DNA from 3 places in the Bacteroides sp. OM05-10AA genome. Region 1 is predicted to be linked to each of the others. Evidence: riboswitches for the same ligand, from Rfam matches in the RefSeq annotation. Region 1 holds a riboswitch; each other region holds the start of a gene.
The links. A riboswitch is a leader RNA that binds a small molecule or an ion and turns the genes downstream of it on or off. The one in region 1 is predicted to bind cobalamin.

Region 1 (4,881 bases):
GTATCCAGAAGTTATTCATGGCTTGGCGATACCAGTCGCTTACCCATTTATACCGCATATTATTGAAATCATTCAGATTTGTTGTATTTCCGCCAATCATTTTTCTAAGGCGGGTTTCAGTATCGCCCGACGGATTGAATAAGGCGTTCTTTTTTAGTTTTATAGTTCCCATTTGTTTTTATTTATTTTTGATTTCTTATGATGCACAACTTTCACATTCTTCCACTTCCAAGGATTTACTGCGGACATAATAGACCGTTTTCACTCCACATTCCCAAGCTAATAGGTAGAGATTAAGTACCTGTTTCATTGTAAAATCATTGGTAATATAAAGATTTAGACTTTGTGACTGGTCAATGTGCAGCTGACGAATACCGGCAGCACGAATACTCCATGTCTGGTCAATCAGATATGCACCTTTGTATATCCAGAATGTCTTGTCCGACAAGGACGGAGCTACCCGTGGAAGCATGGCCCCTTTCTTCTCTTCCAGAAAGAAACGTTTCATCACCGGATCGGTTCCGGCAGTGGTTCCGGCAATAATACTGGTACTGCTGGTTGGAGCAATAGCTAATAGATAAGCATTACGCATGCCGTAATTAGCCACTTTTTCCGATAGTTCCTTCCAGGCAGATGAAGTATAGCCGCGTTTGGTGAAATAATCTCCGGTCTGCCAATCACTTCCCTCGAAATAGGTATATCTTCCTTTTTCTTTTGCCAGTTCTGCACTGGCTTCTATCGCGGCATAATTGATACGTTCAAACACTTTATCTATAAAGTTAAGATGTTCTTCACTTTCCCAACGAATTCCCCGTATGGCAAGTGCATGGTGATAACCGCTAACTCCAAGACCGATACTACGATAACGATGATTGGTTATTTGAGCATAAGGAATAGGGTAGAAGTTCAGGTCGATAACATTGTCAAGCGCACGAACCACTGTTGCTACCTTTTCTTTCATCAATTCTTCATCCTCCAACGGTAGATGCCCGAGAGAAAGACTGGCGAGATTGCACACGACGAAATCTCCGGGGCGAACCGTCTTTACTACTACCGTGTCACCATCTTCAGTACGAACTTCGGTAGAAACCGATTCAATAGCCGACATGTTCTGTGCGATTTCCGTGCATAGGTTTGAGCAATAGATAATCCCCTGATGAGCATTCGGATTGGCACGATTCACTATATCCCGGTTGAATGTAAAAGGAGTACCTGTTTCTACAGCCGATCTCAATACCAGTCTGACTATATCCTTGATGCTAATAGTTCGTCTGGAAAGACGTGGATCATTCACGCAATCCCAATACCTCTTTTCCCATTCTTCCCCGTAATAATCTTCCAGACAATATCCTTTGATAGTCATAATCTCATTCGGACAGAACAAATACCACTGCTTATTCAAATCTTCTTTTGCCATTTGCCAGAACAAGTCCGGATAGCATACGGAGGGAAATATATCATGAGCTTTCATGCGGTCATCCCCATTATTCGTACGGAGTTGAAGAAATTCCGGCAAGTCTTTATGCCATACATCCAGATATACAGCTACAGCCCCCTGACGCATTCCTAACTGATCGACGGCTACGGCAGTATCATTCACGAGTTTCATCCATCGGATTACTCCACCTGCCACACCTTTGAAACCTCGGATGTTTCCACCCGCAGCACGCACCTTCCCGAAATACATTCCCATACCTCCACCAAACTTGCTGACCATGGCAAAATTGTCTATACTGCGGTAAATGCCTTCCAAACTGTCAGGCACCGTATCAATAAAACAACTGGAAAGTTGATGATAAGGTTTACGGGCATTGGAAAGGGTAGGAGTTGCCATCGTTACTTCCAGCTTGCTCAATAAGTCATAGAACTTTCTTACCCATTGCAACCGATCGCGTTTCTCCGGCATGGCAAGATGTAAAGCTATCCCCAAGTACATTTCCTGCACAGACTCCATAGGTTCGTGTGAGTGAGTACGGATCAGGTAACGTTTGGAGAGCAGGTCCAGCCCTGAATAATTAAACAGTTTATCCCTTTCCGGACAGATAAATCCTGCAGCTTCTTCTATTTCCTGTTGTGAATAAGAATCCAGGATATAGCTGCCATATAAACCTTCATTCGTTAGATAACGTAATTTCTCATAGAATGAATGTATATCTGAAATTCTTGCCTGTTTTTCCTGCTTTTCTGTCAGTTGAAAGTTGAGTAACCGTGCGGCTATAAACTCCCAGTCCGGTGCTTCCTGCGTGGTCAGTTCTACCGCAGCTTTGACGAGTGCCGACAAGCGTTCGTCTGACGACATTTCCGGTTTGCAGAAACTGGAGAACTTTTCCGCCAACACAGTCAGACTATATTCATTACTGGTAAAGTCTTTCTGTATTTCCTTTAGCACATCCATTATTTGTGGATTGCCCGTCCCTGTGGTGATATCGTTGATCGCTTTTCTGCGCTCCGTGCGTTGCCAGCGATAGAGAATATAGTTTTTAGCTTCTGCATAAAAGCCATGCTCCATCAGGCAGCGTTCCACTTCATCCTGTATGCGCTCCACATTGCAGTTTGCACTATTACTATGTACAAACTGTTCTACTTCATTCACCATTTCCTGAATGGTTTCTTCTATTATTTCCTGGCCTGTACTGGCGAAGCTTTTTTTAATTGCAACGGCAATTTTCTCCCTGTTATAGGATTCCGTCGTCCCATTTCTTTTGGTTATTTGCATGAGAACTTTATAAAATATGTTGTTGTATAGTTTCGAACTGTATCCCTAATCCCACGAGTAGAAACAGTCTTTAATGAATGGCAGGTCTTCTGACTAACTCCCTTCCTGATCCCTTCCCGGCCTACAATTCACAGCCAGTGGCAAAAGTCTTTATCAGAAAGTTATAGAGATTCACAGCAGCGGGACTGTCCGGGATTTACACCCGGTTCCCTTTTAATCCAAAACAACCGAAAGGTCATCCGGAACCGATTCGGAAACAAAGATAATGAAAATTGTAATTAATACAATATTGTTTCCGTTTTATATAATATCATTTTGCATTATCTGCTAATTGTGTAGTAAAGGTTTATTTAACAGGATACGATGTAAAATGCTGAATTTAATGACTATATTCGCAAAGTAAGTATTTATTAATACACAAATAACACCCTATGAGAATGAAACACTGCCTATTCGTTTTTTTGCCGATATTTATATTATTTATTAGTTGTCGGCAAAAAGTGCAAAGTAACTTTCAGCCGGATATTTCCAATCAGACAGAAACCGTTTATGATTTTCCGGAAGAATATGCTGAAGAGATTATTATCACAGGTAAAGTTTTGAACCGTGAATTTTATCCACAAGAAAAAGAACTGACACTTATTATTCCATTTTTCAGAGATATGGAAAATCAGTACCGTACTCCCATTCAAGAGGATGGTTCTTTCTATTTTACTTTTCCTGTTTATGCTAAAATACGGGAGGTTTCTATTCGTAACTATGCAGAGCATTTATATGTGCATCCGGGTGACAGTATCCATTTAGAGATTGATTTCAAGGATATGTTTCATCCTAAAATAACAGGTGATGCGGAAAAATTGAATCAGGAAATATTGGCTTTTACAGAAAGCGGATATTATTATATGCGTGACTATGGTATCAGGAATGATTTGAGTGTCGAGGATTTTGAAGCAGAGCTAAAGAAAGAATATAATACACGTTTAGAACGCAGGGCCGAATATTTGCAGAAATACAAGCCTATGCAAGATGTCGTCATGTTTACGGAGGAATTACTGAAACAGGATTACTATTATACGATCCTGGTTTATGCGAGCCAATGTCAATATCGAACAAGAAAAGAGTTCGCACGATATCACACGCTGTTGCCCGAAATCAATAAATTATATAAAAAAGGAATATTATCAGCCCGCTTGTTTGATATAGTCGATTGGATAGAAAATTATATTCCTACAGGAATGGTTCTTAAAAACAAAGAATACCCAACGATAGATGATATTATGTCCGAAATAGGAGAAAATGAATTGAATCAATATCTATATACTAAAGTTACAGCTAATAGCCTTGAAGCTAATGATACAATTTCCCTCTCAAGGAAGCGTTCGCAATTTGACTCAATCGTAAAAATACCTCATTTGCAGGGACAAATAGCACAGATGTACAGGCAAACTAAAGCGTTCTGGAGAATCCACAGTCTGTTTCTGATAATTTGTTGTATGGCAAATACAATGAAAGTTCAAATACGTTAACTCCAATGTCGTATATGGAGAGCATATATAAGATACTTGAAGAAAACCGGGGAAAAGTTATTTATTTCGATTTTTGGGCTACAACTTGTCCGCCTTGCTTGGCAGAGATGGAACCCTTGAAGAAGTTGCGCAGCCAATATTCTACGAAGGATTTGATTATTTATTCCATTTGTTCCGGCGGTAATGATACCAAAAAGCAATGGGAATTGTGTTTAGATAAATACTCGATGAAGAATCATGATATAGAATGTGTCTATGCTGCTGATTATATTGGACTGGAGAATTATCAGAAGATTACCAAACAGTTCAAAATTAATAGATTGCCATATTATATCTTGATAAACAGAAAAGGACAAATCATTGATTATGGCACTGCTGCTCGTCCAAGTAATCCTAACCTGTTATTGAGAATTGAGGAAATTGTTAAGCAGTAGATGGATAATATTCCTTTTGTATAATTAAATACGCTGTCTATATTGGATATGCGTGTATTTCTCCAGATACAGCTTAATTTAACCATAGTTTTTTAAATCTTTGTAATAAAAAAGTCTGCATAAATCGTCCTTTTAAGTTTTAAATTCTATTTTGAATGTTGAGAAAAATTTCCAGGTTATCGATACGGAATTCTTTTTTTTGTAA
Region 2 (4,881 bases), on a different contig from region 1:
TAAAGAAACGATATATACCGGTTTCAAATCTTCCATCTCTCTTATCGATTATTTCTTATCCTTATTTTCTAAAACGAATCGTCAGGCTTGCATAGAAAGCTCTTCCCGGTGTAATGGTCGAATAAGGTTTCTTCGTATTCCAGGGACGGTCGTCTACCCAGTCGAACAGGTTCTCAACACCCAAACCGGCATTCAGAATGAAATATTTCAGATTGAATGTATGTCCTGTATTCAAATCCCAAAGCATAAAACCGGATGAATCATAGTCATACGTTTCGGAATATCTCTTTCCCTGTCCGCGACCAACCATATTGATGTTCAGTCCATACAATCCCCAGTTCTTAGACCATTGCGCATTTACGTTTCCTGCATACTTGACACTTTTGTCAATCGGTTTGTCCGTTATCAGATTTCTTGCATCCAACAGCGTATAGCCGGCTCCCAGATTGAATCCAAGTCCCAGGTAAGCATTTGCATTTACATTCACCCCTTTGATTCTCACTTTATCGATGTTGTCACGCTGGCGCACTTCATCATAATCACCATATTGTGCAGCTTCTTCATCGCTCAAAGTACGGTAATTAATCATATCCGTCACATTATTGACAAAAGCCGTTGCTGATACAGAAAAACGGGAATGAGTATATTCCAGATTCAATGAGAAATTCTTGCTTTCTTCCGGTTTCAGTTCCAGATTTCCGATAGTATAGCGATTGGTAGTCTTTGCCAGATCCGTAGCGTAAATTTCAGAAAGAGTAGGCGTGCGGAAACCTGTTGCAAAAGACAATCGACCACGGAAACCACCCTCCCTATACATAATAGAAGCTGTCGGAGTGAAGTGATCCTCAAATGTTTCATTATAAATGTAACGCAATCCCACTACTGCTTGCAGAGATTCGGCAATCGTCCACTCATCCTGTGCATATAAAGCCATGGTGTAGAGCGTCTTATTAGAGATATTGTCCGATTCACTTTCCAGCTTTTCATCCAGATATTCCAATCCGGCAGACAGTTTGTTCTTGCTGTTCACCTTGATAATACTCTTCACATTTCCCCGGTAAAAATATTGTTTCTTACGGGTTTCCTTATCTCCAATCTTAAAGTCACCGCTTTCCTGAATATAGTCATAAGCCGATTTGTAATTGTCCGAATAGAAATCGGCATCGATATATGCTTTCTTATTCACAATATACTTCATACCGAAACCATACGTATAATTCTCATGATACATATTATATTTATATTCCGTTACCGGACGGTCATTCAGGAAATTATAGTACGAACCCTGTGCATACAGCGTTGTCTTATGATTCAGAGAATAAGAGAAACTCTGGTTGACCGTATTCGAATGATAACCGGTGAAAGCCTGTTTATCGGTAGGATCCAGTTTCACTTCCCCTTTTTTATTCACCGTTTCGGTCATCGGATGAAGTTTCCAGCCATCCGACTGTTGGCGTTGGTAAGAAGTATACGATGAAAGTTTGCCAACATTCAAATCCAGATTCACAGCTTCCGAAAAACGTCCGTGGTCACTCACCTTGGTAGTACTCGATGCGTCAATCTTGTTTTTGCTATCATCCGTGATGATATTAATAACTCCACCAATGGCGTCACTACCATACAGCGCAGATGCCGAACCGTTCAGTATTTCAATTCGTTTCACGTTTGCCATGTTGATGCGCATCAACGCATCATCGCCAATCAGTTTCCGTCCGTTCACTAATACAAGGATATAATCGCTATTCAAGCCATTAAGCACCATTTCCGTTCCCATACCGCTGGTAGAGAAAGAAAAGTTAGAAGTGAGTTTGGTAAGAGCCTCCTCAAGATTCGTAACATTGGCCTCCTTGATATCTTTGGCAGTCAATACATTTACCGGGATGGGACTATCCACCATCCGGCGATGTGTTCCGGTTCCGGTCACTACCACCTGGTTTAAATTGTTATGACTTTCCGTCATGCGTATCACGACGTCATTTACACTCTTTGAAGTGGAATACCGTTGCGGTTCATAATTGAGATGTGATACTTGCAGGGTTTGTTTGCCATCAGGCAATCCCTTGATTATAAACTCTCCTTTTGCATTCGTAGTTCCCCCCTGCAGACTATGGTCCACCCGAATATTCGCTCCGACAACAGGCTCTCCGGTTTCAGAATTCAACACACGCCCCTTGATTGTAACCTGAGCGGACACAACACAACATACACCGACCAACATGGTGGTCAAAATAAGTTTTTTCAACATTTTGTGATTATGCTTAAATTTCTATAGTTTATGTTCTTAGCCCCGAGAACAAGTTAACTATTGTTTCTTCCTTAGGCAGGTTTCCTGACTTCATCCTGAAAGTTCGCCTTCCCGTGCATCCGGCACAGTGGCAGTAGTAAAACTTTCAATAGATGGATGTTACAGTAGCGGGCACTGCTCCGGATTCACACCGGATTCCCTTTTATGTTCAATCGGACGATTGAAAACATCACCTAAAGTGCCGCAAAATTACTACATTTAATTTGTATCTCATAACATATCTAAAAATATTTTTAGTAACACGAAATTTACACTACCTCTCAAGGAAAGAAACTGATTATTATTGTACTTTTGCAACATTACCCCAATTAATTATTTTCAGGATGGAAAAGAGCGTTCAGACAGCAATTATTTTAATCTCCGAGTCAAGTCTGCCCATAGCCAGGAATATAAGCAGAGAGTTAGCAGAATCCGCCATATACCTCAAAGGAGAAGCAGAGGGATGCGAAACAATCACCTCGTACAGCGGGTTTATGAAAGAACATTTTTCCGATTTTAAAGCAATCGTTTTTATCGGTGCACTCGGCATCTGTGTGAGAAGTATTGCTTCCTGCATCCGGAACAAATATGCCGATCCGGCAGTGATTAACGTTGACAGTACCGGACGTTTCGTTATCTCCGTACTGTCCGGACATATCGGAGGCGGCAATGAACTGACACGAATCGTTGCGGGAATCACCGGAGGGGAAGCCATCGTCACCACCCAAAGTGATAATCAACAGTTGTGGGCGCTGGATACGTTTACCTCCCGTTACGGATGGAAAACTTCGGCAACACCGGCTTCCATGAATCAGGCTATTTTTCAGTTTGTGAATAAACACAAGACAGCCCTGCTGCTTAGTGTCAAGGATAAAGGGACGGACGAACTTGAACAGAGCCGTCCGGAACATACAGATATCTATTATAGATTGGAAGAAATACCGCTGGCGGAATACCAATTGCTCATCACTGTTGGTCCGTGGGAATATGACACTCCTATCCCGACACTGCAGTTCTATCCACCCGTGCTTCATATCGGGGTAGGCTGCAAAAAAGAATGTTCTCCACAAGGAGTCTGCATTTATATGAAAGATGAATTATTGCGACACCATCTTTCTCCACTTGCAGTGAAAAGCATTTCAACGATTGAACTGAAAAAAGACGAACCGTTGATTGCAGAATTACATACGCAGTTCTCAAACAGTGAACTACATATTTATAAAGCCGAAGAACTGGCAGATATCAGCGTTCCGAATCCCTCCGAAAAAGTGAAAGAAGTGACAGGCGTTGATGGGGTGGCCGAAAGTTCTGCTATCCGTGCCTCCGATTACGGCAGATTGCTGATGGAAAAGCAAAAAGGAATACTATCCGAAGGAAATAATTTCACCTTTGCCATAGCACTTTCTGCTGATAGTGACCGCAACAACGGGCATATCGAGATTGTGGGGGCCGGTCCGGGCGACCCGGAATTAATTTCTGTAAGAGGCAAGAGAATGCTGGAAAAGGCAGACCTCATTCTTTATGCCGGCAGTCTGGTGCCACGCGAACTGACGTATTACGCCAAACCGGGCGCTACCGTTAGAAGTTCGGCAGACATGACATTGGAGGAACAATTCACCCTCATGAAGTCTTTCTATGACAAGGGATTGTTTGTGGTACGTCTCCACACAGGTGACCCGTGTATTTACGGAGCTATTGCCGAACAAATGGCATTCTTCGACCAATACGGAATGAGGTATCACATCACTCCCGGCATTTCTTCTTTTCAGGCCGCAGCAGCAGCCCTCAAATCACAGTTCACCATTCCTGAAGAAGTGCAAAGCATTATACTCACACGTGGAGAGGGTCGGACACCGATGCCCGAGAAAGAAAAACTTCATTTGCTGGCGCGCTCGCAAAGCACGATGTGCATCTATCTAAGTGCTGCTATTGTGGAGCAGGTACAGGAAGAACTCTTGCAAGCCTACTCTCCCGAAACGCCCGTAGCTGCCTGCTACAAACTCACTTGGAAAGAAGAAAAGATATATCGCGGCAAGCTGAAAGATCTTGCTCAAATTGTCCGTGACAACCATCTGACTCTTACTACCCTGCTTGTAGTCGGTAATGCCATCGACCACCGGGAGGGATTATCCAGACTATATGCTGATGAATTCAAACATCTTTTCCGCCCATGATACTGATTTTCGGAGGAACGACGGAGGGACGCACTGCCGCTGAAACCCTCGATGAAGCAGGACAACCCTTTTATTATTCCACACGTGGCACCCTTCAGGAAGTCACGTGCAGAAATATGACGCGACTGACCGGCAACATGGATTCAGAAAAAATCATTTCTTTCTGCCGTGAACACGACATCCGATTAATAATAGATGCCGCCCATCCATTTGCGCAACAACTCCACCTGAATATCTTCCTCGCGGCAAAAGAACTAACCATCAAGGTAGTGCGCCTGGAACGTATCTATCCGAAATTATCGGAGGAAATCATTTGGTGTGATGACTTCGAAGATGCCGTCGCCCGTATGAAACAGGACGGTATAGAGAAACTACTGGCTCTCACCGGCACTCAAACTATTGCCAAGCTACAAGGTTTCTGGA
Region 3 (4,881 bases), on a different contig from region 1:
ACTTTCATTTCACGTGCAGTTTCTTCAGCAGTTTCCACATACCCTTTTTTGGTCTTTTCCGCAATCAGTTTGCCGGCTGCTTTTTCAGCCTCTTCAGTCGTTGCGTAGTTTTTCACTTGTGTTTGTCCGTCGGTCCCCAACTTACCATAATTTACAGTAACATCTGTTCCGACTACATCTATACTCCAGAATTTCTGCGATTTAAAATCTTGAAAAACAAATACTCTCTTCATAATACAGTTTTTAATGGTTGATATTTGCACACTCAACACAGAACGCGCATGAACAATACCTGCAAAAATAACCATTTTATGTAATGTACAAAGAAATCTGTTTACTAAACTTTCAGAGTATTCAAAAAATACAACCCAAGATATGCAACAAAGGCTGCCTTTTGGGGCAGCCTTCATTATTCTATTTCTGTAATATATCAGTTTAATCTTCAATAGTACATATACTTACACGGTTCCAATCCGGTTCAGTAAACATATCGCCTACACCCTGACCTTCAGCAGTGATACGAGATGCACTGATTTTATATTTGTTGACCAAGATCGTTTTTACAGCTTCTGCACGTGCTGCGGCAATTCTGGCATTCACTTCAACACTACCTTCCGGAGAAGCGTATCCCTTAATAACCACTTTAGAATCAGCATATTTCTTCAGGTAAGAAGCTACACGTTCCACATTAGGAAGTTGTGAAGCGTCAACTGACGATTTACCTTGTCTGAAAGTAATGATAGATTCGGGTACACGGGCGGTTTTCACTACAGTCTCCACCGGAACCACTTTTGTGCGGCATGCTTCAAGTTCTTCCTGCAATCCGTTGATACGTTGGTTTGCATTGCTGATCTCACCATCTTTGTTGTTTACATCTGCACGAAGTGCATTGATTGAAGAGTTCAGTCCGTCAATTTCGGCTTGATTATATACTCTCACTTTGGCAAAATGATGTGTTCCGTTACTTGTCTTAAAGTGATATGTCAATCCGGCTGTCAACTCAAAACCTGCGTTATTAGCATTGAAACGGCTCTTCGTTTCAGGATAAGTACCTTGCATATCATACACAATGGCAGGTTTGATTCCCAATGTCCATGCTTTACTTTCACCCAAGTTGAAATTGAAATTCAATCCCAAACGAGTAGACCAGGAGTTCTGATCGCCATCGCCATTCACATAATAATGTAACCAACCCATTCCGGCAACAGCTTCCACTTCAAACAAACGAGGTTCGCCCGTGTAACTTGCAAATAGATTCATCAAATTGACTTTACCCAATACACTGACATCCGAAGCATCGAAAGCCGTTTTACTGGAAGTGGTATTGATATATCCCATCCCTTGGAATCCCAAACCGAAGATAGGAGTTAATTGCTTTGAGACTCCCACTCCAAAAGTGGGACGCATACCTTTAAAGAAAGCACTGTGAGTAAGGGGAGTGACTCCACCGGCATTTACTCCGACAGACCAATTATCTGTAAGTTTGGTACCTTCTACAACTGATTGGGCATTTGCTACTGTAAAGCCACCCAATATAAAAGCTAATAAAATAATAGATTTTCTCATATTCATAAGTTTTTAAATGTAATGTTTTATCTCCTAAATCATTAGAAATGTATTGTTTGTTCATGTCTAACTTTCTAGTTCATTTTTTAATTCGTTATTCACTTTAAACAACATATCGTATCAAATATTAGTTCGCAAGCCATAAGCCCTATTAACATCTATTATGCTTTCGAAAAATCTAAAATATGGAAACATCAATGCAAACGCCTCATTCCCTGAAGAGAAAGGGATCCCAACATCGCTGACCATAATGCATCTTGTTTCATTATTCTACACTTTCATTCATCCATCAGGCAGGAAATACATAAACCGGACTCTACTAAAATACGAAGAATAGAACATAAACGGAAAGTTATCAGGTTGTTAATGCTATATATCGTTCTGATAAAGAGCGAATATTTTTCTTCCTTTTCAATTGGAATCTTGATTTAATTTCTAACTTTGCCGCCAACATCGGTTTCCGAAATGGCATTATCACCAGACGGAATTAAAAGGGAATCCAGTGAAAATCCGGAACTATCCCCGTAGCTGTAAGTTTTATCTCTCTCATAAAAAAGAGAAATGTTATGGCATTCATTTGCCACTGATTCATGAAACGGATCGGGAAGGCGCCACAACAAAAACAAGTCAGAAGACCTGCCGATAAAATTTCCGTTATTCCAGGCTTTCGGGTGAAAGGCAATAGAACGAATCGTACAGGTCCATTTTATTACAAGTCTCCAGAAATTGTCGTGCATGAATAACTATGTAGGCACTAAATCTATTTTGTTAATTCTTAAAATATAGGTATGATTAGTTCGGAGATATTCATTATCAAAAGAGACGGGAAAAAAGAAGCTTTTTCCCTCGACAAAATCAAAAATGCCATATCCAAGGCATTTTTATCAGTAGGTAGTTTTGCTACGCAAGATGTGATAACCAATGTGTTAAGCCGTGTCAGTATCAGTGACGGAACAAACGTAGAGGAAATCCAAAACCAGGTGGAAGTCGCCTTGATGGCAGAACATTATTACAGCGTGGCCAAAGCGTATATGCTGTATCGTCAAAAACATTTGGAAGACCGTGAAGTCAGAGACAAACTTAAATTCCTCATGGATTATTGCGATGCTTCCAACCCTGCCAGCGGTAGTAAGTACGATGCCAACGCCAATGTGGAAAACAAGAATATCGCCACGCTGATAGGAGAACTGCCCAAATCCAATTTCATCCGCCTCAACCGCCGCCTGCTGACAGACCGTTTGAGAGATATGTATGGTAAAGAGGCTTCCGACCGTTATTTGGAACTCCTGAATCATCACTTCATCTACAAAAATGATGAAACCAATCTGGCGAACTACTGTGCCAGTATTACCATGTATCCCTGGCTGATAGCAGGAACAACAGCAGTAGGAGGCAATTCTACCGCCCCGACCAATCTGAAATCCTTCTGCGGAGGATTTATCAACATGGTATTTATCGTATCCAGTATGCTAAGCGGCGCATGTGCCACTCCTGAATTCCTGATGTACATGAACTATTTCATCGGTTTGGAATACGGGCAGGATTATTATAAACACCCTGATAAACTGGCAGACTTGTCTCTGAAACAAAGATCGATCGATAAAATCATCACAGACTGTTTCGAGCAAATCGTATATTCCATCAACCAGCCTACGGGTGCCCGCAATTTCCAGGCAGTTTTCTGGAATGTGGCTTATTATGACAAGTATTATTTCAATAGCCTTTTCGAGCACTTTGTTTTCCCCGACGGAAGCAAACCCGACTGGGATTCGCTTAGCTGGTTGCAGAAGCGTTTTATGAAATGGTTTAATAAGGAGCGTACACGCACCGTTCTGACATTCCCTGTAGAGACAATGGCACTCCTGACCAAAGACGGCGATGTACTGGATAAGGAATATGGCGACTTCACCGCTGAAATGTATGCCGAAGGACATTCATTCTTCACCTATATGAGTGACAATGCCGACTCTTTGAGTAGCTGCTGCCGTCTGCGTAATGAAATACAGGACAATGGCTTTAGCTATACATTGGGAGCCGGAGGAGTCTCTACCGGTTCGAAGAGCGTGTTGACCATCAATCTGAACCGTTGTATACAGCATGCTGTAAAATCAGGTATTCTCTACCCTTTCTTCCTGGAAGAAGTAGTAGACTTGGTTCACAAAGTACAGCTTGCCTATAATGAGAACCTGAAATTATTGCAGGCAAAGGGTATGTTGCCTTTGTTTGATGCAGGCTATATCAATATGAGCCGCCAATATCTGACTATCGGTGTGAACGGACTGGTGGAAGCAGCCCAATTTATGGGAATCGACATCAACGACAATCCGAAATACGAGGCTTTTGTGCAGGAGATTCTCGGCATGATTGAGAAATACAATAAGAAATATCGTACCAAAGAAGTACTTTTCAACTGCGAAATGATTCCTGCCGAAAATGTGGGTGTGAAACACGCGAAATGGGACAAGGAAGCCGGATTCCAGACTTACCGCGAATGTTACAACAGCTATTTCTATATTGTAGAAGACAAATCACTGAACATTGTCGATAAATTCCGCCTGCACGGGCATCGTTATATCGAGCATCTGACGGGTGGTTCGGCTTTGCACATGAATCTGGAAGAGCATCTTAGCAAAGAGCAATACCGGCAGTTGCTTCGTGTTGCCGCTACCGAAGGTTGCAACTACTTCACATTCAATATTCCGAATACAGTATGTAACAAATGCCATCATATCGACAAACGTTATCTGCATGAATGTCCCGAATGTCACAGCGAGAATGTGGATTATCTGACCCGCGTCATCGGATATATGAAACGTATCAGCAATTTCTCCCAAGCACGGCAAAAGGAGGCCGATTTAAGATATTATGCTTCGGTACGCTGATTATGATATTGTTTTTCAGGAGATACCGGATGAGGTGACATTAGCCATCAACCTCTCCAACTGCCCCAACCATTGTAAAGGGTGCCACAGTGCATATCTAATGGAGGACGTAGGAGAACCGTTGACGGAAGAAAGTCTTTCTACCCTGCTCGGTAAATATGGAAAAGCGATCACCTGTGTCTGTTTCATGGGCGGTGATGCTTCACCCGCAGAAGTGGAACAACTAGCTGCTTTTTTACACAAGCAGACCATCACTCCGGTAAAAGTCGGATGGTACTCCGGGAAGAGCAAACTGCCGGATCACTTTGATGTGTCTCATTTCCAATATATAAAGTTGGGACCTTACATCGAGTCTCTGGGAGGATTAAAATCTGAAACGACCAATCAGCGGTTGTACCACATAGAAAATGGAATAATGGAGGATATAACTTAT

Region 2: linked by a shared signal. The riboswitch ahead of DXB58_RS12295 (TonB-dependent receptor) and the one ahead of DXB58_RS18860 (ribonucleoside-diphosphate reductase subunit alpha) in region 1 are both predicted to bind cobalamin.
Region 3: linked by a shared signal. The riboswitch ahead of nrdD (anaerobic ribonucleoside-triphosphate reductase) and the one ahead of DXB58_RS18860 (ribonucleoside-diphosphate reductase subunit alpha) in region 1 are both predicted to bind cobalamin.

What each region holds. Positions count from the first base shown of each region.
Region 1 covers NZ_QSUR01000026.1:58,420-63,300, reverse strand. Annotated here, with positions in the region: gene DXB58_RS18865 (ribonucleotide-diphosphate reductase subunit beta) at 1-172, opposite strand, end outside; gene DXB58_RS18860 (ribonucleoside-diphosphate reductase subunit alpha) at 197-2,716, opposite strand; cobalamin riboswitch at 2,778-2,981, opposite strand; partial or broken gene DXB58_RS18855 (TlpA family protein disulfide reductase) at 3,154-4,676, shown strand.
Region 2 covers NZ_QSUR01000013.1:110,293-115,173, forward strand. Annotated here, with positions in the region: gene DXB58_RS12290 (precorrin-2 C(20)-methyltransferase) at 1-36, opposite strand, end outside; gene DXB58_RS12295 (TonB-dependent receptor) at 62-2,245, opposite strand; cobalamin riboswitch at 2,302-2,497, opposite strand; gene cobM (precorrin-4 C(11)-methyltransferase) at 2,629-4,458, shown strand; gene cbiD (cobalt-precorrin-5B (C(1))-methyltransferase CbiD) at 4,455-4,881, shown strand, end outside.
Region 3 covers NZ_QSUR01000003.1:237,028-241,908, reverse strand. Annotated here, with positions in the region: gene DXB58_RS03645 (STM4015 family protein) at 1-233, opposite strand, end outside; gene DXB58_RS03640 (OmpA family protein) at 436-1,572, opposite strand; cobalamin riboswitch at 2,004-2,225, shown strand; gene nrdD (anaerobic ribonucleoside-triphosphate reductase) at 2,355-4,448, shown strand; gene nrdG (anaerobic ribonucleoside-triphosphate reductase activating protein) at 4,432-4,881, shown strand, end outside.